DNA from 4 places in the Lysinibacillus sp. G4S2 genome. Region 3 is predicted to be linked to each of the others. Evidence: riboswitches for the same ligand, from Rfam matches in the RefSeq annotation. Region 3 holds a riboswitch; each other region holds the start of a gene.

Region 1 (7,491 bases), 1.4 Mb from region 3:
TGTTTTATTTCAATAGCTCATTGATCTCATCTTCAGTCAACGCGGTTTATAGTTGCTATGACGACTTTCACTTAAATTTGTGGTACTAAACTTTTATATTTATAGATATTAGTCCAATGTCCGTCTGCACCTGTAAAGTAGAATCCATAGCCATTTTTTTAGGAATTCTTCAATTACTTCTGTCCATTTACGACCTAAAACATAATAGTTACAATTTCTTAAATCAACGTGTACTCCACTGTCTTCACTTGCACCATCACATTCATTAATTTCATCCTTTAGAAAATTCAGTACCAATGAAACAAATTGCTTTCCTTCATTTCTTCTTCCCATTCGGATAGATTAAATTTCATCTCGCGTTCATCTTCAGAAGAATCAAAGTCAGTTATACCTTCATTAATTGGTTCACTATGAGTTCCACCGTCCTCATCTGGAATATCAATAAATAACGTCCATCGAATTTCATATTCATCAATGTTCCACATGCAAACGCAATAACTTTGATTTTCCATTTCTACATAAATGCGATCTAAATCCCAATAGTAAATGTATTACTCCCAAATTAAAGCTATTAGGAATCTCATAATATTTCATCGTGTAAATAAGGTTTGCATCAAGAATAGTGTTCATCAATTCATAGTAGAACATGCATGTTAATAACAAAATATTCTATGTATTATTGAAATTCCTAATTGTTCATGTTACAATTCATTTTAATTAAATAATCTTATCAAGAGAAGCTGAGGGATTTGGCCCGATGACGCTTCAGCAACCTCTAACAAAAAAAGTTAGAAAGGTGCTAATTCCAGCGAAGGATTGATCCTTTGAGAGATAAGAGTGAACGTGGTAAAAAATCCTTCTCATTCTATCTCAAATGGAATGAGGGGGATTTTTTAATTTAATTCGATAAAAGATTTTATGAGCTTTGTGCATGGATACTAAGGCACTAATTGATGTTAGAAAGAGAGAAATAAAAGAGAGGGGAATGCAAGATGCCAATTAATATTCCGAAAAACTTACCAGCTGGAGAACATTTACGTGAGGAAAAAATCTTCGTAATGGAAGAGGATAGAGCGAAAACCCAACAAATTCGTCCGTTAAATATATTAATTTTAAATTTAATGCCAGAAAAAGAAAAAACAGAGCTACAATTACTACGTTTATTAGGTAACACACCATTACAAGTCAATATTACATTTTTAAATACTGCTACGCATGAATCAAAAAATGTTAGTAAATCACATTTACAGTTATTTTACACGACCTTTCATCAAATTCGCCATCGCCGCTATGATGGCATGATTATTACGGGAGCACCAGTAGAAAAAATGGCATTTGAAGATGTGAACTACTGGCAGGAAATATCAGAAATCATGGATTGGTCCAAAAAGAACGTAACATCGATCCTTCATATATGTTGGGGTGCACAAGCAGCGTTATACCATCATTACGGTATTGGCAAAATTGAGCTTCCTGCTAAATGTTCAGGTGTTTATTCCCATGTCATTACGGATTTAACAGTGGATTTAGTACGTGGCTTCAGTGATTTATTTACGGCTCCACATTCACGTTATACATCAGTCTCCATTGAGGAAGTCCGCAACCATCCTGATCTACGTTTATTATCGTATTCAGAAGATGCGGGTGTCTTTATTGTGCAATCGAAGGATAATAAAAACATTATGATTACAGGCCACCTTGAATATGATGCAACAACATTAGCAGATGAATATAGTCGTGATGTTGCAAAAGGATTGGATATTGCAGTTCCAGTGAATTACTTCCCAAATGATGATCCATCAAAAGAACCGAATAATACATGGCGTGCCCATACACATTTATTATTCTCAAACTGGTTGAACTACTATGTTTACCAAGAAACACCATATGAATGGGATTTCGTTGATGAAATTGAATATCATATATAAGCGCATGGTTTTTATAAACTCTCGATTGTAAAGTAAAATGATGACCTTGATTATTTCGTGGTCATCATTTTTTTATCCGAATATGTTGCTAATTTTTTGGCGGATGTTCATTGATAGATACATTTTGATTTTTTGTATTACTTTCGTTCTTTGCAGCATTTTGGCTGTTTTTATCGCTCGCATTAGTAGCAGTATTTTGATTGTTGTTATTGCTAGTATTAGTAGCAGCATTTTGACTGTTTTTATCGCTCGCATTAGTAGCAGCATTTTGATTATTGTTATTGCTAGTATTAGTAGCCGCATTTTGGCTGTTGTTATTGCTAGTATTATGTAGCCGCATTTTGGCTGTTGTTATTGCTAGTATTAGTAGCTGTATTTTGCTGTTGTTATTGCTAGTATTAGTAGTTCCGCATTTTGGCTATTGTTATTGCTATATTAGTCGTACCATTTTGGCTGTTATTGCTAGTATTAGTAGCCGCATTTTGGCTGTTGTTATTGCTAGTATTAGTAGCCGCATTTTGACTGTTTTTATCGCTCGCATTAGTAGCAGCATTTTGATTGTTATTATTGCTAGTATTAGTAGCCGCATTTTGACTGTTTTTATCGCTCGCATTAGTAGCAGCATTTTGACTGTTGTTATTGTTTGTATTAGTAGTAGCATTTTGGCTGTTGTTATTGTTTGTATTAGTAGCCGCATTTTGACTGTTTTTATCGCTCGCATTAGTAGTAGCATTTTGATTGTTATTATTGCTAGTATTAGTAGCCGCATTTTGACTGTTTTTATCGCTCGCATTAGTAGCAGAATTTTGGCTGTTGTTATTGTTTGTATTAGTAGCAGCATTTTGATTGTTGTTATTGCTAGAGTTAGTAGCAGAATTTTGGCTGTTGTTATTGTTTGTATTAGTAGCAGAATTTTGGCTGTTGTTATTGTTTGTATTAGTAGCAGCATTTTGACTGTTTTTATCGCTTGCATTAGCAGCAGCACTTTGATTGTTGTTATTGCTAGTATTAGTAGCAGAATTTTGGCTGTTGTTATTGCTAGTGTTAGTAGCAGAATTTTGGCTAAGGTTATTGCTTGCATTATTAGCAGTATTTCCGCTATTGCAATTACTTCCATTCATTGCAGCATTTTGACTGTTTTTATCGCTTGCATTATTTGCAGCGTTTTGACTGTTGTTATTGCTTGTATTTGTAGTAGCATTTTGGCTGTTGCTATTGTTTGTATTAGTAGTAGCGTTTTGGCTGTTGCTAGCATTATCAGTAGCATTTTGACTGTTGTTATTGCTTGTATTTATAGTAGCATTTTGGCTGTTGTTATTGTTTGTATTAGTAGCAGCGTTTTGGCTGTTGTTATTGCTTGAATTAGTAGCAGAATTTTGGCTGTTGTTATTGTTTGCATTAGGAGCAGCATTTTGGCAGTTGTTATTGTTTGTATTAGTAGCAGCGTTTTGGCTGTTGTTATTGCTTGCATTATTAGAAGCATTACCGCTATTGCCATTACTTCCATTCATTGCGTTTTGGCTATTGTTATTGCTTGCATTATTAGAAGCATTACCGCTATTGCCATTACTTCCATTCATTGCGTTTTGGCTATTGTTATTGCTTGCATTATTAGAAGCATTACCGCTATTGCCATTACTTCCATTCATTTCAGCATTTTGGCTATTGTTATTACTTGCATTATTAGCAGTATTTCCGCTATTGCAATTACTTCCACTCTGTACAGCGTTTTGACCGTTGCTATCGTTTGGATTATTAGTAGCACTTCCACTATTGCTATTAGTTTCATTCTGTGTAGCATTTAGGCTGTTGTTATCACTTGCATTATTAGAAGCATTACCGCAATTGCAATTACTTCCATTCATTGCAGTATTTTGGCAGTTGTTATCACTTGCATTATTAGCAGCATTTCCGTTATTGCTATTACTTGCATTCTGTGTATTACAATTACAGTTTGTATTCCCTTGATTACCATTAATATTGCGAATTTTTGCAGCGATTAGTAAAACTATCGGTAACAAAATTGCAAAGGTACCACAAAACAAAGGCCAAATTTCGTTATTATAAGTATTGGAATGGACGATATCAGGATGAATAATTTGCGAAAAGCCAATACTAATCATTCCGAGTGGCACAATGAGCGGACGATGATCTTTGATTTTACATATTTGTGCTATGCCGATTACGGAGGCATAAAAATACATAAACGTTTTAATATAAATAGATATGATCCACATGGCTGCCATAATAATTTCAACACGTTGCAAAAAATGCCCGATTGAAATTCTTTGCGCTAATGCATAGCTAGGAAATGTCCGATTAGCAGTATTTGATGGACCTATGACAAGGAGACAAAGTGAGACGATGATAATTAAAACAATACCTCCAATAGCTGTCCCAATATAAAATCCTATGTGTGCGGACTTATGAACGTTGACAGTAGATGGGTAAAGTATTAATAGCGCGGCAAGAGGGAATGAACAAATACTCATAAATCGAATAACGCCTATAAATAATGATTTTTTTGAAGTTTCCAATATGGGCTGTAAATTTTCAAAATGGATTAATGGTGATATAAAACCTACAAAAATTATAAAAACCAACATAAATATTGGAAAAAGTATTTCTGTTGAACGTGCAAAGACTTCGATCCCTTGGAATGCAGCAAAAATGATGATAATGCCAAACAGCAACGAAAAAGCCATAGGAGGCGTCTCTGGCATCACTTCCGTTGACATGAAATTACCAATAAAATATAATAACTGACCTGCACCAAAAAAGGTAAGAATGGTAAAACCAATTGCGGTCAGTTTTCCGAAAAAACGACCTAGTATTTTTTCATTCGCCTCTGTAAATGTAAGTGTGGGATTCAGATTTCCTAAAGTAACGTATAGCTTCACTAAGAGAAAACTTAAACCGACACCGATACTTGTTGCTATCCAGGCATCTTGCTTTGCTACATTTGTTACACTTGAAGGGATAATTAAAATGGCTGTACCAACTGTAAAAAGAAGGGTAATGATAGTAAATTGTCTTGAACTAATGATTTGTTTTTTCATCATGCACTACCCTTTCTTTTTAAAGTTACTTCATTTATTTTGACAGTGAAACGATGAACTCTTTAATTGGAGTAAAGATAAAGGTAATCAAGTCTATTGGGCTTGGAATTTTAAGATTTAAAGCAATGCCGATATTTAATGCAGTACCGATCAATAAAAAAATCGAAAAAATAACAATTGTTTTCGTTTCGTTATTTTTTTGAAGTTTAGGAATAAAAGCATAGGCAAGAACAATTGAAATAATGACTATGAATATTGTTACAACCATATCTTATTCCTTCTTTTTCTTATTCAAAAATGAATTTTGCATTGTTCCTAGTCCTTTTGTTCTGACATGTACTTCAACATTAACCGGTAGATCTTGGAATATGGTTGGCCAGTCATTTTTAATTTTTTTCCATTTTTCAGGATCTGCCCGGTGTAGTTCTTCACCAAATCCAAAAATATCGGCTCGATAAGTTTGCTGAATTGTAGTGATTGTTTTTTCGATTCGTTTTTTAATAAGTTCTTCCGTTTTTTTATTTACGTAATCAATATTTTTATGGGAAGTAAGGTTGATTTTACATTCTACTTCTCCAACATTTTGCTCAACTTCTATATGAACATTAATTTTGGGCGCATCTTTTTCAAACTTACCCTTTATTTTTGTTTTTGATTTCGTAATTTCTGTTGCTATTGTACCTCCCTTAGGACAAGCAATAATTTCAATTGTACTTTGTATTTTGTCACTTAAAAAACTTACACTTTGACTTTCTTTATCTGTTAAAAGCCCAACGTATTTATCTCCTTTGAATACTGCTAATCCGGCATACTTTAATATCACTGGCGTTTCTACTTTATTAATATTGGCTTTACTCATTCCTAATGCTGCATCCCCTTGTATTTCAATGGCAGGGATGAGTGGACTTTTTTCGTTACTACTTAAAGTACTTACTAATTCATCAATATTAATGGAAATCGTAGAACCCCAAGCTTTTTGAGATGTCCTAAGTGAATTAATAATTTTATTAGCAGGTACTTTTTCAACGGGTGTTAATATATTTAAGACGTCTTTTGCAGTTGCCTCGTGAGCAATGATAACATCGAAATCATTTCTGAATTCATGATCTCTAGAAATTAAATCTAATGCCTCGCCAATTCCTTCTTTCGCCAAATCATCCCCCAAAATAACTACTTGTGTATGGGCAAAATAAATCTTCCTTGTCGATAATGTTGTCATTTTTCGGATAGCTTCGAAGATAGTTTTGCCCTTTGCATGATGGGTAATAACAGGTGATCGCCCACTAGTAGGAGCTTTAGATGAAATTTCACCAGGAACCACTATTTGAACAGTTACATCGAATTCATCATCTACTTTATCTATTCCTAGTGCCGAGACAATTGCTAATTCATTGAGTTCTCGTTTACTCCAGCAACCACTTAAAAATAAAGAAACAATCAAAAGTAAGCATATAGTTTTAAATTTTGACATGGTCTATTCCTCGCTTACACATTCTTTAATTCCTTTTTTTAACACTAAAATATTTATGCCCTCTTACATTGTTTTTTTGACTAATTAAACGCGGTCGAGTCAATAGAGCTCTGCGAGGAAACAAGACTAAGGCATCTTTTTGATCCTTTAAGATTAATGGCCCAAATGGACTTAAATAAGGAACACCAAAAGTTCGTATGCTACATAAGTGAATAATGATGATCATCATACCAAACATCACTCCGAATAAGCCTAACATCGCTGCTAATATCATTAATGGGAAACGTAAAAGACGAATGGTATTAGATAAGCCGTAAGCGGGGAACAAGAAACTACAAATAGCTGTTAGTGCTACAATAATGACCATTACAGCTGATACAATCCCTGCTTCTACAGCGGCTTGACCGATGACTAAAGTTCCTACAATAGATACTGCTGGTCCAATAGTTCTTGGCATTCGAAGACCCGCTTCTCGTAATATCTCAAAGGCAATCTCCATCATGAGTGCTTCGACAACTGCGGGGAAGGGGACTCCTTCTCGTTGAGACGCAATACTGATGAGCATCGGTGTTGGTAGCATTTCTTGATGGAAAGTTGTGATGGCCACATAGAGAGAAGGTGCCATTAACGCAAGGCCAACACCAAAAAATCTTAATATGCGCACTAAAGAACTAATGAACCAATTTTGATAGTAATCTTCAGCAGATTGTAAAAAGGTTGTAAAAAGTGCAGGTACAGCTAAGACAAATGGTGTACCGTCCACTAAAATAGCAACTTTACCATCTAATAATTCTCCCGCAATGACATCGGGTCGTTCAGTATTATAGACAGTTGGGAATATAGAGAATTTAGAATCTTGAATAAAATCTTCGATATAGCCACCTTCCAAAATTCCGTCTATATTAATGCGATCTAATCGAGAAAGAACCTCGGCCACGATTTTGTCATTGGCAATGCCGTTTAAATACATAACAGCAACATCCGTTTTAGTGACCTCTCCGATAACACGGGACTTTATCCAGAGATTTGGACT
Region 2 (7,491 bases), 3.8 Mb from region 3:
AACCTCTTACACTTCGCTTATGTTGTTGTTCTAAGATACGAGCAAGATGTTTATTGGCATAGGACATATTTGCATAGCTCCTTTTTATATTGGTATCATCTATTAATAGTAATAGAATTGCTGGAAAAAGAAAGTGTCTTTTCGTTTAATTTATACCTAAATTTAACATACGGCTAAAGACAAAAATACTAGAATGGGGGCGTATATGAAAAAAGTGAAGTTACTATCATACGATAGTAACTCCACACAGAAAATTATTTCCAATTGAAACCTTTTTTTGCTAAAAATTCATTGATATGAGGACGGCGTTGATCAATTAAAAAATCCGCCATTTGCTTAGTCCAGTTATCAATTTTTCGATTTGATGAACGATTATTGTAGTATGTTTCCATTGTGTCGTTGTAAGCCGGTAAAAGCTCCTCGTATTTTTCTGCATTATATTCATTTTCATGTAATACTGCTGCAACCGGTAAACGAGGTTTTACTTCATTGCGACGAGCAGGAACCCCAATTGTTAAGCCGAATAGCGGGAATACATAATCAGGTAGATTGAATAATTCGCTTATTTCCTCAGGCTTATTACGCACTCCGCCAATATAACAAATACCATATCCCATAGACTCTGCCGCAATGACAAAGTTTTGCGCGAATAATGATACATCAGCTACTCCAACAAGTACGTTTTCTGCCGAATCCGCCACGATGTCTACACCTTCTAATTTGCCTGCAGTTTGAAGACGTTTGAAATCTACACAGAAGACAAAGGCACCGCCAGAAGTTTCGTATTGACGGGGATTACCAGAGAGTAAACCTAATTTTTCCTTTTTCTCTTCATCTGTTACCCAAATAACACTGTAAGCTTGTACAAAATGTGATGTAGCAGCCATTTGTGCAGTGGCAATTAATTCTTCAATAATTTCTTTTGAAATTTGATTTCCATCATAAATACGAACCGAAGAGTGGTTACGTAATAATTGTTTAACCATCTAAAAAATCTCCTTTTCCCCTTATATATCAAGAGCATATCACGCTTTTTCTTCAAAATCGAATTTATTAGATGTTGAAATTATTTGTGAGAAAAGTGCGAATGCATAATATTTCTCGTAAAATTAAATATTTCATTTGATATAGATTAAAAATTCTAAATAATATAGAATTAAGTGTGAGTGGTTTATTTGTTTGGATTTACAATAAATGGATGTATATACCAAGTGGATTAAGCCTAGTAATCTAGTTGAACAAAAATAAAGTGGGATGGAGGAATAAGGGATGGAAGAAAAGTTAGCGAAAAAGCTTCGTAATGAACAGCTACGGAGTAAGGTTGTAACAGCAGAAGAAGCAGCATCTTGGATTGAGGATGGTATGATACTTGGGATGAGCGGATTTACACGTGCTGGTGACGTTAAAGTGGTCCCTCTGGCACTTGTAGAGAAAGCTAAAAAAGAGAGCTTCAAGGTAGATGTATATACAGGTGCTTCGCTAGGTCCTGAAGTTGACCAATACTTAGCAGAAGCTGGCGTTATTCGTAAACGCGGGCCTTTCCAAGCAGATGCCGGTATTCGTAATAAAATCAATAGAGGTGAAATTACATTCGTTGATGCGCACCTTTCACATAATGCGGAACTAGTACGCCAAGGTATTATTGGGCCTATTGATTTTGCGATTATTGAAGCGGCTGCCATTACAGAAGACGGCTTACTAATTCCTACAACTTCAGTTGGTAACTCTCCGATTTTTGTGCAAGAGGCAGACCAAATAATCATAGAGTTGAACATAGCTCAGCTTGATGCATTAGAGGGTGTGCACGATATTTTTGTACCAGGACCACAGGGGAAACGTGATCCAATTCAATTACAAGATGTATCGGATCGACTTGGCACAATTGGCATTCCACTAGACTTAGATAAAGTAAAAGGTATTGTTATTTCAGATATTTTAGATGCACCATCCACAATCGTTCCTGCTGATGAAGAAACAGATATTATGGCCAACCATTTATTAAATTTCTTACGTGAGGAAATAAAAGTAGGTCGTTTAACGACGAGCTTACGACCAATCCAATCAGGTGTAGGTTCAGTAGCAAATGCTGTATTATTAGGCTTTAAAGATTCTGAGTTTGAGAACTTGGAAGTATATTCAGAAGTACTACAAGATGCGGTATTTGAATTAATAGATGCAGGCAAGGTAAGCTTTGCATCTGCTACTTCTATTACTCTTTCCGAGGAAGTTGGAAACCGAGTTTATAGTAATTTTGAAAAATATGCAGATAAATTAGTATTACGTCCGCAAGAAATCTCTAACCAACCAGAAATCATTCGCCGACTCGGGTTAATTTCCGTTAATACGGCGCTTGAAGTAGATATTTACGGGAATGTGAATTCTACGCATGTTTCTGGCACAAGAATGATGAATGGAATCGGCGGTTCTGGAGACTTTGCGCGTAATGCACGATTAGGTATTTTCGTCACAAAATCTTACGCAAAAGGCGGAAATATTTCTAGTATCGTCCCAATGGTATCCCATGTAGACCATACAGAACATGATGTAGACGTAATCGTAACAGAGCAGGGAGTAGCAGACTTGCGTGGGCTTGCGCCAAAAGAACGGGTTGCGCTTATTATCGATAACTGTGCACACCCAGAATATCATGAACAATTATGGAAGTATTTTAACGATGCCAATGAAGCAACAGGTGGGCACCAAACGCCACACAATCTCGAAAAAGCACTTTCATGGCATGTAAATTACGCAAAAAATGGGACGATGAAGGACCCTGCATTGTCGAAATAATAAATTGAAGAAAGCCTTGAAGGACAGTTGACTTGTTCCTTCAAGGCTTTTTTTAGCTGTCAAAGTGATCGGGTGGACCGGCGAAGTGATCAGGTTGGCCAGCGAAGTGATCGGGTTGGCCCCCAAAGTGATCAGGTAAGCCGACTAAGTGATCGGGTAAGCCGACAAAGCGCTCGGGTTGGCCCCCGAAGTGATTGGGTAAGCAGTCAAAGTGATCAGGTAAGCCGAAAAAGTGATCGGGTAAGGCGTCAAAGTGATCGGGTAGGCCAGCAAAGTGATCAGGTAAGCCGAAAAAGTGATCGGGTAAGGCGTCAAAGTGATCGGGTAGGCCAGCAAAGTGATCAGGTAAGCCGAAAAAGTGATCGGGTTGGCCCCCAAAGTGATCGGGTAAGTCTCCAAAACGCTCAGGTAAGCCGACAAAACGTTCAGGTAAGCCCCGAAGTGATCAGGTGCCCACAGAAAAGTCTAGCTACAAATTTCCTTCTTACAATAATCCAATCCATTTCCAATACGTTGCGGAGAATAGCAGAACTAGGAGGTATCCAAAAATCGTTAATGGAATACCAGATTTTAAGAAATCCTTTGTTGTAAAAGCTCCTGTACCGTAGGCAAGCATATTTTGCGGTGCACTAATAGGTAAGAGGAAGCCGAAGCTAATAACGAATTGTTGCACGATAACGAATCCAACCTGATCGACATTGACCGTTAACGTTGAAGCTAAAACGATAAATACTGGCACAAGTGCAGATGCTAAACTTGTTGCACTCGCAAAGCCTAAGTGAATAAGAATATTAAATAAAGTAACAATTGCGATTGTTGCTAGAATTGGCATAGAATCTAAACCGAGTGAACCGAATACTTTATCAGATAACCATGATGCGCCTTGTGTATTAAGTAAAACCGTTCCTAGCATAATTCCTACTGCAAAGACGATAATTGTTCCCCAAGGAATATGCGGTTCAACTTCCTTCCAAGTATAGACCCCGATTTTTGGCATTAATAAAATGGCAATTGCAACGATTGTGACTGTTGTAGTGTCGAATGGATGAAGTTTTCCTTCAGTAGCCCAGAAAAATAGTAAAACTACCGATGTTATGATTAACCGAATTTCGGGAGCTTTTAATGGACCAAGATCCGCAAGCTGCTTTTTAATGACATCCTTACCACCTTCAATATTATTCGTTTCAGGCTTAATCAGTGTAATCATAATGAAAAATAGAGCCACTGACATGATGATTGAGAAGGGGGCAGCGTAAAGTAACCAAGCACCCCAAGAAATATCCACACCAAACTGTTCTTTGATGAAATTTAAAGCGACCATATTTTGAGCTGCCGCCGTTTTAATACCGATATTCCAAATGGAGACAGCTTGCACAGAGGTAATGACAAGTAAAGCAGCAAGGCGACTATCACGTGGTAAACCAAATGCTGCTACCATTCCTAGTAGTATTGGCACAACTGCGCCTGCACGTGCAGTAGCAGAAGGGACAAAGAATGCGAGTGCTATCGATACTAAAATAGCACCGCATACAATGGCTTTTGTTTTTGTCCCAACTAGTGAAAGTATCCATAGCGCAAGACGTTTATGTAAATTGGTAATTTGCATAGCTGCTGCTAGGAAAAGAGCTGCGGCTACTAGTGCAACTGCAGAATTGCTAAACCCGCTTAATGCCAATTTTAGCGCTTCTGATGTTCCAAGTTGTGTCGTTGGATCTTCCATTGACGGAGCTAGACCTAATAAAATTGTAACGAGTGCAATAATCATGGTAGAGCTAACGGGATAGGATACTGCTTCTGTAACCCAAAGGATGACTGCGAAAGCTAAGATGGCCAAGGCTCGTTGTCCAGCTATAGGTAAATCGCCGTTGTTAGGTAAAAAAGTAATGATAAACAGTGAAGCAAAGGCTAATCCAATCCAGAGCGGTTTCAAATTACGTTTCGGTTTTGCTTGTTCAGAAGTAGACATACTTTTTTCATCCTTTCTTCTATCAATAACTATTATTTTCCATAACATCGGCTAGTAATATACTTTTTTAAGAAAGTAATTTGTATATTTATTGTAAATAAAAATCTTATATGAAATACTCTCTAGTTATAGCAATAATAGGCGATTGCGAGAAAATATGTGGTCATAGAAAGGACGAAAACCCTAAAGTAATATTATTTCTTTTTCTTAAATGCAGAAGTCACTTTTGGCTCAGTTCCCTGAATTAAGCGTTTGATATTTTCGATATGCAAAATGATTGCTATGCTAAAAAGTAGTAGAGCTATAATCGTTGGGCCTACTCCAGGAATCCATAAATATGTTGCTGTACAAAAAACAAGATAAAATTCAAGTACACCGACAATTAAATAGTTCGTCACGAAAGAAAAAATAACAAATAAAATAAGTGCAAATAAACCAATTTTCCAATCAACTGCAAGTAATATTCCTATGATTGATGCAGTTCCTTTACCGCCATTGAAGCCCATGTGAAATGGAAAATTATGACCTAGGATGACACCAGCAGCTATAATATAGCTTAAGAACCAAACTTGTACTTCTGTTAAATGTGTTGCATCTGCTAGATAGAAATGGGCACCTATAATAGCTGCTACACCTTTACCGATATCGATAAGTGCAACTAATACGCCGTATTTCCATCCAAGGGAAAGTGTTGCATTGGAAGCACCTGCATTGCCATGCCCAGTCTTTTTTAAATCTACCCCGGATAAAAACTGCGCTACTTTAGAGCCGTGGATACAGCCAATTAAATAACCAACAAGTAGAAAAATGATAACGGCTTTTACCATAAAAGTCCTCCTTTCAAAATAAATAGGCTCATCACCATAACGTGGGATTGATTTCCGTGCCGGCTGGGCGCATTGTAGCTGACGCTTCGCTTTCGCACAGATAAACAATGCGTCCAGATTTTTGAATTGTGCCCGCACAATTCATTCCACTTTCAGGGGTGGGGCTCTTCTACTGAATGAAGATAAATGGCATACGTTTTAACAAATTTCATCCCAAACTTTTGGTGATAAACCAATAAATACTAAAATAGTGTATGCGTTCGTAATACGTATATAAGCAGACAGAAGTTTCGGAAAAAATAAAATTTTAGTGTTGACAGAAAAAAAGTCTATGTTTATACTGTGTAACAACGATGGAAATTGAATCTCATACTCTTATCAAGAGCGGCGGAGGGATAGGCCCTATGATGCCCGGCAACCAGTAAGTGACGAACTTGCTAAGGTGCTAATTCCTACAGATTCTTACTTGGATCTGGCAGATAAGGGGAGGAAAACTTGCAACCGCAACCCTCTTCTTACTGAAGAGGGTTTTTGTTTTCTACTGAAAAAATCCTCCTCATCTCCGGTACCATCGTAAAAAAATAACCATTTGGAGGTATATAATGACAAATTTTAAACCAGAAACATTGCTGTTACACGGTGGCCAGGAGCCAGACCCGGTAACAGGATCTCGTACAGTGCCCGTATATCGCTCAACGGCATTCGTTTTTAAAGACACTGCTCATGCGCAACGTCTTTTTGCCTTAGAGGAAGCTGGCAATATTTACACACGAATTACAAACCCAACTGTAGATGTTTTTGAAAAACGCGTCGCTTTATTAGAAGGCGGTACAGCAGCGGTAGCACTTTCATCTGGTGCAGCAGCTATTGCATTTTCAATTTTAAATCTTGCAGGGGCAGGGGATGAAATTGTCGCAGCTAGCTCTTTATATGGAGGTACTTATAACTTATTTGCCAATACACTACCAAACTACGGTATTAAAACGAATTTTGTAGATGAAACAAATCCAGAAAATTTCCGAGCAGCTATTACTGATAAAACAAAAGCGGTGTTCGCTGAAATTTACGGTAACCCAAGTTTAAAAGTGCTAGACATCGAAGCAGTAGCGAATATAGCACATGAAAACGGCTTACCATTAATTATTGATAGCACATTTGCTTCACCATATGGCTCTACACCAATTGACTACGGTGCAGATATCGTCGTTCATTCCGCAACAAAATGGATTGGCGGACATGGTACAACTTTAGGCGGCGTTGTAGTAGATGCAGGAAAGTTTGATTGGACTCGTGGACGTTTCCCAGGCTTTACTGAGCCAGATGCTTCTTATCACGGTTTGCGTTATGGTATTGACACAGCAGAGGCTGCATTTGCCACAAAACTGCGTGTACAATTACTACGCGACTTTGGACCAACGTTGAGTGCAGATGCAGCATTTAATTTATTACAAGGTTTAGAAACGCTTCATTTGCGTATTCCAAAACACAATGAAAATGCATTGGCAGTAGCTGAATATTTACGAAACCACCCATCTGTGGAATATGTAAATTACAATGGCTTAGAAGATTTTCCTACTCATGATTTAGCAAAAAAATATTTGAGAAATGGCTTCGGTTCAGTGCTTACATTCGGTATTAAAGGTGGACGTGAAGCAGGGCGTAAACTAATTGATAGTGTGAAATTATTCTCGCACGTAGCAAATGTAGGGGATGCCAAATCATTAATTATTCATCCGGCATCTACTACGCATCAGCAACTATCAGCTGAAGAGTTAATCCAAACTGGCGTAACCGAGTCGCTCATTCGCTTATCAATCGGTTTAGAGGCAGTAGAGGACATTATTGCAGATTTAGAACAAGCTATTGAACAAGTAACAGCTTCTCAACAAACAATAGAAGCTTAATGAA
Region 3 (7,491 bases):
CATTTATCACGGTCATCCGGGTGGCAAGGAAGAACGAGATGCAGTAATAGAGTATGTCAGTCAACTACCCCAAAAATATGTACATGTATTAAAATACGAGTTTCTAAATCAACAAAGTGATCCACCCTTTGTTATTGCTTTAGAAAAAATGAAAGATGATCCTTTAATCTAATCTTTCTAGCCCGAAATAAGATACTATTTCGGGTCTTTTTTTAGCTCATCACCATAATGTAGCGTTGATTTCCTTCCACCAGAAGCGTCCGCAACCTATATATTGCATACGTTTTAACAATTGTTATCTCCAACTTTTGGTGATAAGCTTTTTTTGATTATTGTTCCCATTCCTTTGTTATTCATATCATGAGTCCTTCGAATCACATGTATGTTAATTAGGAAAAAATAGGTTTATTGAGCGATAAAAGGCTCTTCACCAAAACGTGTGGTTGATTTCCGTTCCGACTGGGCGCTTTGTAGCTGACGCTTCGCTTTCGCACAGAGCAGAGCTTCCTGGGGGCGTCCGATGAGCCGCTTCACTCGCGTTGCTCGCTCCAGGGTCTCATCTGTGACGCTAATCCCCAAGGAGTCGCCCAGTCTCCACTACAATCAACCAAAATACAGCGCATATATTTTAAAAAATGTCATCCACAACTTTTGGGGATGAGCCCGATAAAAGGATTTTTCGTCATTGCTAATAAATTTCCATTTTAACTGATTGTAGTGTAGAGCTACTCGAGTGCTCCTGTCACAGAGCGAAGCTTCCTACGGGAAAGCGAGACAGACGAGACCCTGCACGGAGCGAATGTTTTCTGTGCGAAAGCGTAGTGCTAACGTAGCGACAGCGACAATAATGTTTTATCTGTGCGAAAGCGTAGTGCAACGTAGCGGCAGCAACAATAATGTTTTATCTGTGCGAAAGCGTAGTGCAACGTAGCGGCAGCAACAATACGAGTGGAGGAAGCGGCTCGACGCTCAACACACCTGATATAAAATAGAAAGCTATCTAATAGAAGTTAAAATCTATTAGATAGCTTTCTCATTATTGTCTATTTATTTTTACGTTTTTCATTATAATCTACCCAGAAATCTGCACCTTTAATTCCTAGTTTACGAGGATCAAAAACAGGATCTTTTCCTTCTTTTTTCTGTTTCTCATAATCCTTTAATGCAACAATAGCAGGTTTCATAATAATTAAAATGGCTAAAACGTTAATCCATACCATGAGGCCAAGTCCAACATCTCCCATTGCCCAAGCAAGGTCAGATGTGCGTATAGTACCGTAGAACGAAGCAATTAAAATAGCAAATTTCGCAATCCAAATGGCGACTTTTTCTGTACCTCCTGAGAATAAATAAGCTACATTTGTTTCGGCAATATAGTAATATGCCATTATTGTCGTAAAAGCAAAGAAGAATAATGCAATCGCTACGAATGGGCCACCAAAGCCTGGTAGTGAAGAGTCAACCGCATATTGTGTGTATGCTGCACCTTCTTTAATACTTTTCGCAAATGTTATTTGTTCATCCCCAGTTAATCCGTCTTTATTGAATTCACCAGTATAAATAAATGAATCAGTACCTTCTGCAGCTTTTTCATCCTGCACATTATACATTCCAGTAAATAAAATCATAAATGCTGTAGCTGAACAGATTAATAATGTATCAATGTATACAGAAGCCGCTTGCACGATTCCTTGTTTAGCAGGGTGTGATACTTCTGCTGCCGCAGCCGGATGCGCTCCTGTCCCTTGACCGGCCTCATTTGAATAAATTCCGCGTTTAACGCCCCATGCAATAGCAGATCCAATTATACCACCAAAGATTTCTTGCGCACCAAATGCGCTAGAAAAAATTAATGCAATTACAGCTGGTACTTCTTTAATATTCATTGCAATAATGATAAGAGCCATAAGAATATAAGCTAGTGCCATGAAAGGTACTATAATCTGTGCAGCATTGGCAATCCATTTAACCCCACCGATAATAATAGCACCTAGTAATACGGCAATAATAAGTCCTGTAATCCAAGTATCAATGTTAAAAGCGTTTTCAACAGCTGTCGCAATTGCATTCGATTGAACACCCGGCATCAAGATTAACATTGCAGCTAATGCGGCAATAGCAAAAATAACTGCAAACCACTTTTGCCCCATTCCCTTTTCTATGTAATATGCGGGTCCGCCACGATATTCTGTATCTTTCTCTTCTTTATAAATTTGAGCCAACGTCGACTCAACGTAAGCAGTCGCCGCACCGATAAAGGCAATTGCCCACATCCAAAAAACAGCACCAGGTCCCCCCATCCCGATTGCTGTAGCAGTACCGGCAATATTACCTGTACCTACTCGACCAGATAGTGCGATAGACATCGCCTGAAAGGATGAAATCCCCTTTTCAGATTTTTCACCTTTAAACATTAAAACAAACATATCTTTAATGTGTCTTACTTGTAGGAATCGTGTAATGATTGAAAAAAAGAGTCCAATCAATAAAATACCATAAATAAACCACGGTCCCCATAAAATGGCATTCAGTTTCTCAACGATTGCTTCCATCTTACCCCTCCATTTTGAAAATTTTTCTTTAAGTCATTATAGTATTACACTTTTCAGAAAATTACAATATTATATTGATAGATTAATTCCCAAAAGTTGGGTATGGTATTTTTTAAACGTATATCGTGTATGGAAGTTAATCGGAGTGAAGGCTGGACGACACCTTTGGGGATCAGCGTCACAGATGAGATTCTGGGCGAGCAAATAGAAAAACGAAGGCATTATCACGTCCTGTGATAATGCCTTCGTTACTATTATCGTATAGTTGCTGGCGCTTTGCTTTCGCACATAAAACATTTGTTGCTGTCGCTTCGCTTTCGCACATAAAACATTTGTTGCTGTAAGCGGCTCATCGGACGCCCTCTGGAAGGCTCCTTTTTGGAACGAAAAATGGTGATGAGCCACTTCTAGCTAATTGAAGAGGCAATTCACTACTCTATGATATATCCAATTCTTCGAAGAGCATTATTTATAAAATCACGTAAATAAATAAAAATCTCTTCTCGCTCTACTTCATGAAATAGATTATGATAGCAATTTTCCCATTCTTTGAATTGAAACTCTGTAAACTCCTGCTGATAAAGCCAATTTCGAGTTTGTTTCGTTTCAGTAATACTATCTTTTTCAGCTGTCATAACTAACATAGGTCTATTAGGGAATTCAGCTTGTGGCAATAACACTAGATTACGCATCATTTGCTGTAGCTCTCTATACCATTTCACGGAAACGACTGACATAAAAGGAACCTCATCCTTCATCTCATCTCTTCCTTCTACACTGCGCGTTAATGTATTTAATGTAATTTCATGAGTCATTTTCACATTTGCTGTCAGGGCACTTAGGCTAGTTAAAGCATTAGATAGTTTACCTGGCAATAACTTTAAAAGTAGCCAAGGTGAAGTTAAAATAATACCTGCGCATTCATATTTTCGCTTATGCATGGTATGTAGTAACAATGTTGCGCCAAGCCCATGTCCTATAAAAAAGACAGGTAAATTATATGAAAAAGCATTCTCTATTAAATTCCTTGTATACTTGTTGTACTCTTTAAAATCTTCATCATGAACACGCGAAAACCCTACATTTAAACCATGATTTGGTAAATCCCCCATGACTATGTGGAAGCCTTCCAATCTAAGTTTTTCTATAAGCCACGCATACCAGCGGTGATTTTCATATGCACCATGAATAATAGCAACCACAGCCTTCGCTTGTCCATCAGCTTCCCATTTCCACATTTTACATAGTCCTCCTAAAAAAATAATTACACAATGATTATATCGAAATATCTCACTCATTTTAATTTTATATTTCCATCAAGTTGCGTATTTGATACGATAATATTACATCATAGAAAGAAAAGAGGCGATTCTCATGATCTATCCATTTAAAGGTAAAACACCCAAAATCGATCCATCTGTTTTTATTGCCGATTATGCAACCGTTACTGGTGACGTTACAATAGGTGCTGAAACAACAATTTGGTTTAACACAGTTATTCGAGGTGATGTATCACCAACAATCATCGGAAAAAGAGTTAGTATTCAAGACCTTTGTTGTTTGCATCAAAGCCCTAAATATCCACTCATTATTGAAGATGAAGTAACAGTCGGGCATCAAGTAACTTTACATAGCTGTACGATTCGTAAAAATGCCTTAATAGGTATGGGCTCAATAGTATTAGACGGAGCGGAGATTGGAGAGGGTGCATTCATTGGGGCGGGTAGTCTTGTACCTCCAGGCAAAGTTATTCCTCCGAACAGCTTAGCATTAGGTCGTCCAGCAAAGGTTGTACGAGAATTAAATGCTGAAGATAAAGAAGATATGGAACGTATCGTACGTGAATATGCAGAAAAAGGTCAATACTATAAATCTCTTCAAACAAAAAATAAATAGCTAAATTGAAGCAACTCCACGTTTTCTTGGACAACCAAGCTATACATAGTTGTCATTAGGAGCTAATTTTTTCAAAAAAAACAGTAAAAGGGGCTATTAGAACACCAAGCCCCTTACTGTAAAATAATTTTATAGCTATTGCATTATTTTAGCTAAATAATTTATAGCCCTGCTTTTTCTTGTAATGCGGCAGCTTTGTCTGTTTGTTCCCAAGGTACATTTAAGTCCGTACGACCGAAGTGACCATATGCTGCAGTTTGCTTATAAATAGGGCGACGAAGGTTAAGCATTTTAATAATCCCTGCTGGGCGTAAATCGAATAGCTCGCGCACCCATTCTACAATTTCATTTTCCTTAACTTTCCCTGTCCCAAATGTATCCACAGCAATAGATACTGGTTGAGCAACACCAATTGCATAAGCAAGTTGTACTTCAGCACGTTCTGCTAAGCCTGCTGCTACGATATTTTTTGCCACATAGCGTGCTGCATATGCCGCTGAACGGTCTACCTTAGTTGCGTCTTTACCAGAGAAAGCACCTCCACCATGACGTGCATAGCCACCGTATGTATCAACGATGATTTTACGTCCTGTTAGACCAGCATCACCTTTTGGACCACCTATTACGAAACGACCAGTTGGGTTGATGAAATATTTAGTATTGACATCTAGTAATTCACTTGGAACAACTGGAGTAATAACGAATTCTTTTAAGTCGGCTTGAATTTGTTCAAGCGTTGCTTCTTCATCGTGCTGTGTTGAAATGACAATCGTATCTACGCGTACTGGTACATTGTTTTCATCATATTCAACCGTTACTTGCGTTTTTCCGTCTGGACGTAAATATGCAAGTTCGCCAGATTTACGTGCTTCCGTTAAACGACGAGCCAATTTATGCGCTAAACTGATTGGTAATGGCATAAGCTCTGGTGTTTCGTTACATGCATAGCCGAACATTAAGCCTTGGTCACCTGCGCCAATTGCTTCAATGTCAGCGTCTGTCATAGAACCTTCACGCGCCTCTAAAGCTTGGTCTACACCTAGAGCAATATCAGGTGATTGTTCGCCAATAGCAACAAGTACTGCTAAGTTTTCAGCATCAAAACCATATTTTCCACGAGTGTAACCGATTTCTGCTACAGTATCACGGACGATACCTTTAATATCTACATATGTAGAAGTAGTAATTTCTCCTGCTACTAATACTAAGCCTGTTGTTACAGTTGTTTCACATGCAACACGTGCATTTGGATCTTCTGCTAAAATAGCATCTAAAATGGCATCCGAAATTTGGTCACAAATTTTGTCTGGATGTCCTTCTGTTACACTCTCTGATGTAAACAGTCGACGGTTTGTCATTTGGTTTTCCTCCTATTACGCTTACAATAATATTTACGAATAATACGGTACTCATTACCCATGTCAAGTCTGCCCCTAAGGATTGAACTCTCAAGCCGTTGTTGCTGTCGCTTCGCTTTCGCACAGAAAACATTTTGTTGCTGTCGCTTCGCTTTCGCACAGAAAAACATTTTGTTGCTGTCGCTTCGCTTTCGCACAGAAAACATTTGCTGATTGTAACACGAGGATTTTTGAAAGATCCGTCATTATAATAAGGAAAGAATTACACATACTTACCTTTACATTCGTTTTTAACAATAAAAAAATCCTTTTCTCACGCTTACTTAACATGAGGAAAGGAAATAATGACTTCGTAACCTTTCACTCTTATCGTTCAAGGGGTTTCCCTTGCATCAGGTTGGCACCAACGCATGTCGTGAAATAGTTCATGCAGGTTGCCGGGTTTCATAGGGCCTGACCCTCCACCAGCTCGGGATAAGAGTATCCGTTCAATATATCATAATACGTAAAAGGTCGAACGTTGTCAAATATTTTTGTTGTATTCTCCATCTTTTGGTGATGCGTCCAAAATAATCCCTACTCTCCACCTCACATCATGTGTTAACATATGTGTGACCCTTTAATCTTCATTCAGCAAATGTTTTCTGTAGCGAAAGCAAATTGTCAGCTACAATGTTGTTTTTGTAGCGAAAGTGGATCGTTAGCTATGGAATATTGCCATCTCTACATGTGGTGGATGAATATAGTTGTAGCCCCTTTTCAGTCGGTGACAAGCTCCGTCTGATAAAAACCAGCTTAGAACTTCACATCCTGTGCGAACCTCATGTTGGCAAAAATCTTCCAAATGCAATTTAGCTATGACGGAAGTGATTGTGTAATCACTTGATTATAAATAGGGTGAAAAGCATTCTTAAAACGAATAAATTAACTTTTTGTCGTTTTCTTGAAAAGTAATAAAATCTCAAAAATAATTTCTGAATTAGTATAGATTATTTAAGCAATTGTGTTATACTATTTTTGAAATTAAGAAAATCTCCCTTAGACTCATGGGAATACTATAAAAAAGGATGGTATTTAATCGATGAATTCAGTAGAAATTGCAAACGAACTGAAGGAATTATTAAAAGGCGGTAACATTAATGTTCAACTTTCAGTAGCTCAATTAGCTGAAAAGGCTACATCTCGTGGTGAAGCTATGTTAACAGTAGATGGTGCTGTTCGTGCAGAAACTGGAAAATATACTGGTCGTTCACCTAAAGATAAATATACAGTAGAAGAAGAAAGCACAAAAGATAAAATTGACTGGGGAAAAGTAAATCAACCAATTTCTTCTGAAGTGTTCGATAACTTATATGTAAAAGTAGTAAAATATTTGAAAGAACGTGACGAATTATTCGTATTCAAGGGCTTTGCTGGTGCTGACAAAGATTCACAATTAAGCATCCAAGTAATCAATGAATACGCTTGGCACAATCTTTTCTCTCATCAATTATTCATCCGTCCAACTGAAGAAGAATTAGCTTCTCATGTTGCTGACTTCACAGTGATCTCAGCTCCTAACTTTAAAGCAGACCCTGCTATCGATGGCACAGCTTCTGAAACATTCATCATTGTATCACTTGAAAAGAAAATCATCCTAATCGGTGGTACTGAATATGCTGGAGAAATCAAAAAATCTATTTTCG
Region 4 (7,491 bases), 960 kb from region 3:
AAAAGAACTAGTAACCAATGCGTTCAAACATTCTAAATGTACGAATCTGTTTATACAACTTGCACAAGAAAATGACTTAATAGAGCTTATAGTAAAGGATAATGGAATTGGTCAGGTAGGTAATGAAAATTATGATGCTAATGATCATAGAGGATGGGCTTCTATCAAAGAGCAGTTATTTTTACTAAATGGCAACATGTCAATTTCAAAATGCTCTCCTTCTGGCCTATGTATTACTATTGTTATTCCTATGAAAGGAGATGAATCCTATCAATATTTTATTAATAGATGACCACGCTCTGTTTGCTAAAAGTCTTGAGATCGTCTTAGCAGATTTCCCTGAAATAGATCAATTTCATTCATTACAACATATTGAAAATGTTATTTCAGTTATCAATGAGTTTAAACCTGCGATTACGTTAGTAGATATAAATTTAAGTAACATCAGTAGTGAGGACGGACTTAGATTAGCAAAGAGCATTATAGATCATAAATGTTCTACAAAAATAGTCATATTAACAGGTTATGATTTGCCTGTTTATCGGTATGAAGCACAAAAAATTGGCGTCAGCGGGTTTATTAATAAAAACATTATGCCAGAAAAGTTACTGCAAACTTTAATGGAAATTAATGAGGGTACTTACTATTTCCCATTACCAACAGACTATATCGAGGAATTGACCGGCAGTGAAAAACAAATATTACAATTGCTCTGCGACGGATATAAACGTAAGGAGATTGCATCTAAGTTATTTGCGAGTGAACGTACAATTTCAAACCATATTCAGCATATATTTAATAAGTTAGAGGTGTCTTCCTCGTTAGAAGCTGTAACAAAAGGAATAAAATTAGGCTATATTCAGCCAAATTATTAACAAATGTAAAACAGAGCGTGACCATCACAATGATGAAGTCATGCTCTGAAATGTCACATATATAATTTTACGTAATAATCAACATATCATTATCATCAAACTGCCACATGTCTCCATAGGCAACTTCCCAATAATAGCCGTTTGGATCTTGGAAATAGCCACTATAGCCTCCCCAGAATACGGTTTCGGGTTCCTTCACGATTGTTGCTCCTGCTTCTTTAGCCAAATCAAATACTTGATCGACTTCTTCTTTAGATTTACCGTTATAAGCAAGTGTAATGCCGTTAAATCCATTGCCAATCGCTGGTGGATTTGCTTCGTTAATATCTTTTACTAAACGGTCAATCGGAAACAAGGAAATTTTTGTTCCTCCATTGTTAAAGAAAATAACATCAGGATTTGTTTCTTCCCCATAAACAATCACTTCAAATCCCAGACCCTCTCGATAAAATCTAAGTGACTCGACCATATCTTTTACACCCAATGTGATTAAATTTAAACGGTTCATCTATCCATCTCCTTTTTAAACGTGTCGATTTTTAATTCTATTTCTAACGTTCAAAACCCTTTGTTTTTATGCAAAACCGTAAGATTATTTCAGATCAAGGAAAGTGGCTGGGACAAAACTGGTCAAAACCTTAAAAAGCACGATAAATCAATTTGGGAAACGTTGATTTCTTGCGTTTTTTGATGTTAAGTTTTTAAATTTTGCGTAAAAAAATATGCTTATGTCATAAGCGACGTAAATTATCAGTGCGGTCAGAGAGTGTTGCATGAAGGTAGATGTCGATATTTTTCAAAAGTTGGGTGATAAATTAAAAAAGTTGGGTGATAAATCGATAAAGTTGGTCGATAAACGATCAAAAGTTCTCGATAAATCTGAAAACTGTTTCGATAAACTCTCAATGCGAACAGAGATACTGTATTTTTTAACATGTTCCGATAAATAGATGAAACATTCCGATAAAATCTGAAATTGTTCCGATAAATCGCGAAATTGTTCCGATAAATCTCTCATCCGCGGTTTGTCGCTACCGCTCCACTTTCGTCGCAGAGAACTTGTCGCTGTCGTTGTGCTCCGCTCCACTTTCGCTGCAGAAAAATGAGGTTTTGTCCCGCCTCTTCCTTTTTGCTATTTATTATATTCAAGGAAAGTAGCGTCAAAATATGCCTTAAAATTTGGATACAGATAGTCTAATGACGCTTTAATATCGGCATCATCATCAAATAAAATTTCATGTTCAATTTCATATATTGCACAATTTTCTTCATCTGCAATGTCATTTAAATCAATGCAAATTATTTTGCCGTACTCTTCATCCCATGAAAATGGGAGATATCCCGAACTACATAACGATGGATTATACATATCTCTAACGTTATTTAAAGGCTCTTCAATACTTTGTTCGGGTATGACATCAAAATAATGATGATACGTTGAAATAAAGGCTTTATACCATTCAGGAAATTTAAGTCCAAACTCTTTTTCTAAAGCTTGAATATCATCTTCGCTTACTATAGAAGGGACCATCTTCCATCTTGACCATTCTTCATCAGTATCCGCTAATTTCATCTCATCAGGAACATCTGGACGCATCCATCTGCAAAATCCATCTTCCGAAATCTGATTATAGCGCTCGTAGTAAACTTCAAAACCATTTTTTATGTATTCACGAACATCCATCTTGATAACTCCTTCTGTGAATAAATTGGACGAACTAATGGCTTCCGATTGGGTCATCGCACCACTTGCTCCCCTTTTGCCAAGCATCAACCATTAACACCGAAAGTCTTTGTTGTACATAAGATAAGGTATCAACTATAGGATAGGAGGAATTTTAGTTGTATTACAATCCTTATCCGTATTTTGTCTATCCTAATTATTATCCAACATGGGCATGGGCAATGGCAAATCAACCAGCCACACTCCAACCTTCTAGACATTTAGTGATGCCTACAAACTCAACAAATCGTAGCCCATTTCCAACCATCAATATAACTAAATTAAAGTCTTCTGCGAAACGGATCAAAGCTATTATGCAGCAAGCACAATTACTGACGGATAAAATTGATGAATCAGAGCAATTTGCACATGATCTTATGGACGCGGCACAGTTGTCAAATAAAACAGAGGTTGAAAAATTAATTGCATCAACAGGCATTACCATAAAATTCGAAACTAACTATACACCAGATGGAATTCGAATAATATTTACTGATAGCGACTGTTGTAAGCTAACCGTAAATTTGAGTTGGTGAAATTCAACTAATGAGTGGGATCTATGTATTGTCTATTTAAACCTAGCGATTGAGATTCAACAACGAGGCTTTTCTCATATGTGAAACGGGATTTTAATCTAAATACAAAGGCTACCCCTATGTTTACGTATGTAATCGTATTATCTATTTAAATATAGGCAAACAATATTTGCAGCAATAGCAAAATTATTAATTCTGGAAAATCTTTTAACCATGCATCCCTATTGAACTTGTAAACTATAAATAAATATGCTAAAGTATTCGTAATATATTTCTGAAAATTCTTATATTATCTTTTCTTATCAAGAGAGACGGAGGGATTGGCCCTATGATGTCTCAGCAACCAGCCTATAGGTATGGTGCTAATTCCAATTGGCGAAATCGGCCTTGAAGATGAGAAGACTTACTAAGTTGCTTTGCACAAGAGTCCTCTTCTACAAGGAGGGCTCTTTTTTATTGCCGCTAGTAAGTAAAGTCTAAGCACCCAAAAATAATTAAAAGAAAGCAGGAAAATATTATGGCAAATGAACTTTTACAAGCAATTCAACTATTAAAATCTAAAGAATGGGTTGATTTAACACATACATTTGGTCCTAATTCGCCTCATTTCTTTATGTTTGATGATGCAAAATTTGAAACATTATTTTCCCATGATGATGGCTTCTTTGCGCAGCAATTCTCTTTCCCTGGGCAATATGGAACACATATCGATCCACCTATCCATTTTGTGCGAGATACACGCTATTTAGATGAATTGGCGTTAAAAGAACTAGTCCTACCACTAATCGTTATTGATAAATCTAAGGAAGCCGAATTGAATAACGACTACACATTAAGTATCCAAGATATTCTTGACTTTGAGGCTGAATATGGAGAAATTGAAGCAGGTACCTTTGTTGCGCTTCGTACCGATTGGAGTAAGCGTTGGCCAGATAAGGAGGCTTTCAGCAACAAAGATGCTGATGGTCATAATCATATTCCTGGCTGGGGTTTAGAGGCGTTACAATTTTTATTCAACGAACGAAAAATAAGTGCTATTGGTCACGAAACTTTTGATACGGATTCAGCAGCTGATTTTCGCAAAAACAGTAAGCTAGACGGCGAATATTTTGTACTTGAACAAGATACTTACCAAATTGAGCTTATGACAAATTTGGATAAGCTACCTCCAAAAGGTGCTGCTATATTCAATATTGTACCAAAGCCTGAAAAAGCCTCTGGATTCCCTGTGCGTTCATTTGCAATATTGCCTTAAATATAACAAAAGGTCTGAATCAAACCATGATAGGTATTGAATCAGACCCTTTTTATTTAGGCGAATTCCTTTTTTTGAAAATAAAATAAACAATCAAAATTATTATGATGAACAATGCTATAAGATACATACTGTAGCGGGATAAATATAACCCAACGTAGCGCCATTTCTCCCCAAGTACTTCTCCTAAAGTAATAAAAGTAAATGTCCATATAACCGCTCCCGTATAAGCAAAGAAAGCAAATTTTTTATAAGGATAATTATTGATAGCCGCAATATATGCTGTTAGATGACGTACACCAGGAATAAAATATCCGATTAATAATAATACTGGTCCTATTTTTGCAAATAATTTTTTAGTAACGTCAATTTTTTGTTCAGTAATATGGATTTTCGGACCGTATTTTTGCAATAAGGGTAGCCCGAATCTATAGCCTATATAGTAGCTCAAGGTAATTCCCCCTGCCGCACCTACCACAGCGCTTATTAGAGCTGGAATATGCGAGAGAGTTTCTCTATAAACGCTATATCCTACATATGTTAAAAATATCTCATCAGGAAGTGGCAGCCCGACAATCCCTCCAACTAGGATAAGAATAATGCCAAAATACCCATAATGTTCAATAAGAGATTGCACGTGATGCGCCATAAATCCATCCCACCTAAAGCATAATGATTTCTTTTAAATGTTAGCTTTATAATAACTCAAAGTAGGCAACATTATGAGTATTATAACTTTCATACAGTTTTCTCTAATGTATAGAGGTTGGTGCATACTATAAATATAGCTCTCTTAAACTATTATTTGTAGCTCACGTAGAGCATAATCAATACCACCATCTGTTGATTTCTTCGTTATAAAATCAGCGACATTTTTTAATGCTTCACTACCATTGCCCATTGCAATTCCGAAGCCAACCTGTTCCAGCATATCGATGTCATTATCCCCATCGCCAAAAGCCAGTGCTTCCTTAGGACTCAAATTAAAATAATCTAGTACAGCTTGAACAGCAATCGATTTGGAAACATCATGTTGCAAAACATTTGTAATGTACGGATGCCATCTTTTAAATAATAAATGAGGAAATTGTGAGGCATATCTATTCTCTATATTTTTATCTCCATACAAACACATTAAGTAAACCTCTTGCGTTAAAATATCCTCATTAATAACGGGAAACTCCAGCAAAGATAATGTCTCTTGCATAGCTTTTAATGTCTCTTGTTCTTGGACGTTATTCATCGATAATTGTTCTGTAAAAAACGAGAGACTTTGTTTATTTTCATCAGCAAAAGCCTTAACGGTTTGGACAATTTCTTGTGCAATAGGTATTTTATGGACTACTTGATCTTGATGCTTAACATACGCACCATTAGCTGTAATAAACGTCTCTATTCCTATGCTTCTTAACTGTTGGCACATTGATAAAGGTCTTCCTGTCGCAGCAACAATACGAATTCCTTTGTTTATTAATTGTTGTACAGCTTTCCTGGTGCTTTCTTCAATACAGCCATCTTCATAATTAACAAGCGTTCCATCTACATCAAAGAATACAATTTTATAATCCATCGTTTGCTCCTTATCGTTTTATACAATTTTACCAAATATAAGTTCTTTACCATAACGTGTGGTTAATTTCCTTGATAGAAAGAGCTTTTTTTTCGATAAAAGCCCAAATAGTTTCGATAAAATGAGGTTTTGTTTCGATAAAAGCTCAAATAGTTTCGATAAAATGAGGTTTTGTTTCGATAAAAGCCCAAATAGTTTCGATAAAGAGCGATTCTGTTTTGGGGCTCGACACTAAAACATTCACGAAGATTACCTTGATCATTTTGTTTTTCAATACTAAGAAAAGAGTTGTCTCTTGCGCTGAGACAAATTCCTTCTTTTGGTTCTTCAGCAAAAAACGAGAGGGTGATTCCCATTCTGACTAGGGCGTCAGATGAGCCGCTTCGCATTCGAAATCCTTTTTTAGCCAAAAAATTTTACATTAAAAATTGCAAAGAATTCATTCCATCACATATAGTTAATTTTCCCTATATAAGCATTGTAAAACATAAAAACTAACAAGCCATTTAGTTAAACATTTGTACGTAATTTGACAAACTAAAATAAATGTGTAATTTATCTCAACTGCACCGATAAATACTATTACGAATACGGTTCAAAATTTCAAATGACTAAAAAAGTAATAATCATTTTTAATTTTTATAATTCTAAAGGAGTATACCAAAGAACACATAATTGTTAAAATAGTAGATAGTTAATTAAACATATTGAACGATACAACTATCGTATACATAGAACAAAAGAAATAAAAACCTAATTGGATGTAAAGGAGCTGATTCTTAGTGGCATTCAACATTTACTACTATGAAAGTAGTGTGGACTGCAAGTTTTGCAAAAAGCATTTCACCACTTATAAAGTACGTCCTAATCGTTATAAAGTAGTCGAGGAGCAAACAGACTTCATGTCAGTCTATGAAGGTTTAAATCCATTGTTATATGAAGTTGCTGTTTGTCCGCATTGTGGCTATGCCTACCACAAATCTATGACAAGAACTTATGGGCCTTTCATGCTTCTTATTGATGAGCTGTACATTAAGGAACTTCAAAAACCTATGGATATATGTAAGGAACGTACAATCGATGATGCCATTATAAGCTTTAAATTAGCTTATCTTGTATCCAGAGCATCAATGGAAGAATCTCTTCTTATGGCCAATTTCGCACTGAAAATAGCTTGGCTCTATCGCTTAAAAAACGATTATGAATCGGAAATGCGCTACCTCTTTGCGGCTAGAGACTTTTACAGTAAATCTTTTGCCTCCAATCAAGAGGGCGGAGAACGAATTCAATTTTTACATGCTGAATTAAGCCTCCGACTCGGTGATATTACTGAAGCGAAAAAAGGATTCTCTCGATTAATAGCGGACCGAAATGTTTCCAATAAATATCGAAAATTAGCACGTAATCGTTGGGAAAACTATAAATATGACGAGCAGCCTATTAACGTTAATGAAGGTGTAAGCGAAATCATCAATTGAAGTAAACAAGGAGAAGAATAGATATGCAGCTATTTACAAAAAGAATTGATGTGA

Evidence for each region. A riboswitch is a leader RNA that binds a small molecule or an ion and turns the genes downstream of it on or off. The one in region 3 is predicted to bind S-adenosylmethionine.
Region 1: it holds a riboswitch for S-adenosylmethionine, as region 3 does, so the genes downstream of both, metA (homoserine O-acetyltransferase MetA) here and QUF91_RS21410 (hypothetical protein) in region 3, are expected to answer to the same signal.
Region 2: it holds a riboswitch for S-adenosylmethionine, as region 3 does, so the genes downstream of both, QUF91_RS02430 (O-acetylhomoserine aminocarboxypropyltransferase/cysteine synthase family protein) here and QUF91_RS21410 (hypothetical protein) in region 3, are expected to answer to the same signal.
Region 4: it holds a riboswitch for S-adenosylmethionine, as region 3 does, so the genes downstream of both, QUF91_RS26450 (cyclase family protein) here and QUF91_RS21410 (hypothetical protein) in region 3, are expected to answer to the same signal.

The regions. Positions count from the first base shown of each region.
Region 1 is NZ_JAUCFJ010000002.1:2,817,676-2,825,166, reverse strand. Features, by position in the region: gene QUF91_RS14525 (hypothetical protein) at 288-485, opposite strand; SAM riboswitch class I at 725-838, shown strand; gene metA (homoserine O-acetyltransferase MetA) at 993-1,928, shown strand; gene QUF91_RS14515 (hypothetical protein) at 2,017-2,268, opposite strand; gene QUF91_RS14510 (GerAB/ArcD/ProY family transporter) at 2,327-4,987, opposite strand; gene QUF91_RS14505 (hypothetical protein) at 5,022-5,255, opposite strand; gene QUF91_RS14500 (Ger(x)C family spore germination protein) at 5,259-6,458, opposite strand; gene QUF91_RS14495 (spore germination protein) at 6,484-7,491, opposite strand, start outside.
Region 2 is NZ_JAUCFJ010000002.1:418,254-425,744, forward strand. Features, by position in the region: gene QUF91_RS02400 (hypothetical protein) at 1-67, opposite strand, end outside; gene chrR (class II chromate reductase ChrR) at 255-986, opposite strand; gene QUF91_RS02410 (succinyl-CoA:acetate CoA-transferase ScpC) at 1,270-2,790, shown strand; gene QUF91_RS02415 (hypothetical protein) at 2,935-3,210, opposite strand; gene QUF91_RS02420 (DASS family sodium-coupled anion symporter) at 3,275-4,756, opposite strand; gene QUF91_RS02425 (glycerol-3-phosphate acyltransferase) at 4,951-5,583, opposite strand; SAM riboswitch class I at 5,956-6,069, shown strand; gene QUF91_RS02430 (O-acetylhomoserine aminocarboxypropyltransferase/cysteine synthase family protein) at 6,186-7,487, shown strand.
Region 3 is NZ_JAUCFJ010000002.1:4,230,392-4,237,882, forward strand. Features, by position in the region: gene mnmM (tRNA 5-(aminomethyl)-2-thiouridylate-methyltransferase MnmM) at 1-172, shown strand, start outside; gene QUF91_RS21380 (hypothetical protein) at 406-579, opposite strand; gene QUF91_RS21385 (hypothetical protein) at 809-931, shown strand; gene QUF91_RS21390 (alanine/glycine:cation symporter family protein) at 1,044-2,552, opposite strand; gene QUF91_RS21395 (alpha/beta hydrolase) at 2,984-3,790, opposite strand; gene QUF91_RS21400 (gamma carbonic anhydrase) at 3,927-4,448, shown strand; gene metK (methionine adenosyltransferase) at 4,610-5,806, opposite strand; gene QUF91_RS21410 (hypothetical protein) at 5,897-6,103, opposite strand; SAM riboswitch class I at 6,170-6,287, opposite strand; gene pckA (phosphoenolpyruvate carboxykinase (ATP)) at 6,888-7,491, shown strand, end outside.
Region 4 is NZ_JAUCFJ010000002.1:5,188,893-5,196,383, forward strand. Features, by position in the region: gene QUF91_RS26425 (ATP-binding protein) at 1-292, shown strand, start outside; gene QUF91_RS26430 (response regulator transcription factor) at 261-875, shown strand; gene QUF91_RS26435 (VOC family protein) at 943-1,383, opposite strand; gene QUF91_RS26440 (SMI1/KNR4 family protein) at 2,008-2,559, opposite strand; gene QUF91_RS26445 (YuzC family spore coat inner layer protein) at 2,718-3,134, shown strand; SAM riboswitch class I at 3,431-3,534, shown strand; gene QUF91_RS26450 (cyclase family protein) at 3,652-4,389, shown strand; gene QUF91_RS26455 (DedA family protein) at 4,442-5,038, opposite strand; gene QUF91_RS26460 (Cof-type HAD-IIB family hydrolase) at 5,183-5,959, opposite strand; gene QUF91_RS26465 (DUF2225 domain-containing protein) at 6,742-7,437, shown strand; gene QUF91_RS26470 (hypothetical protein) at 7,461-7,491, shown strand, end outside.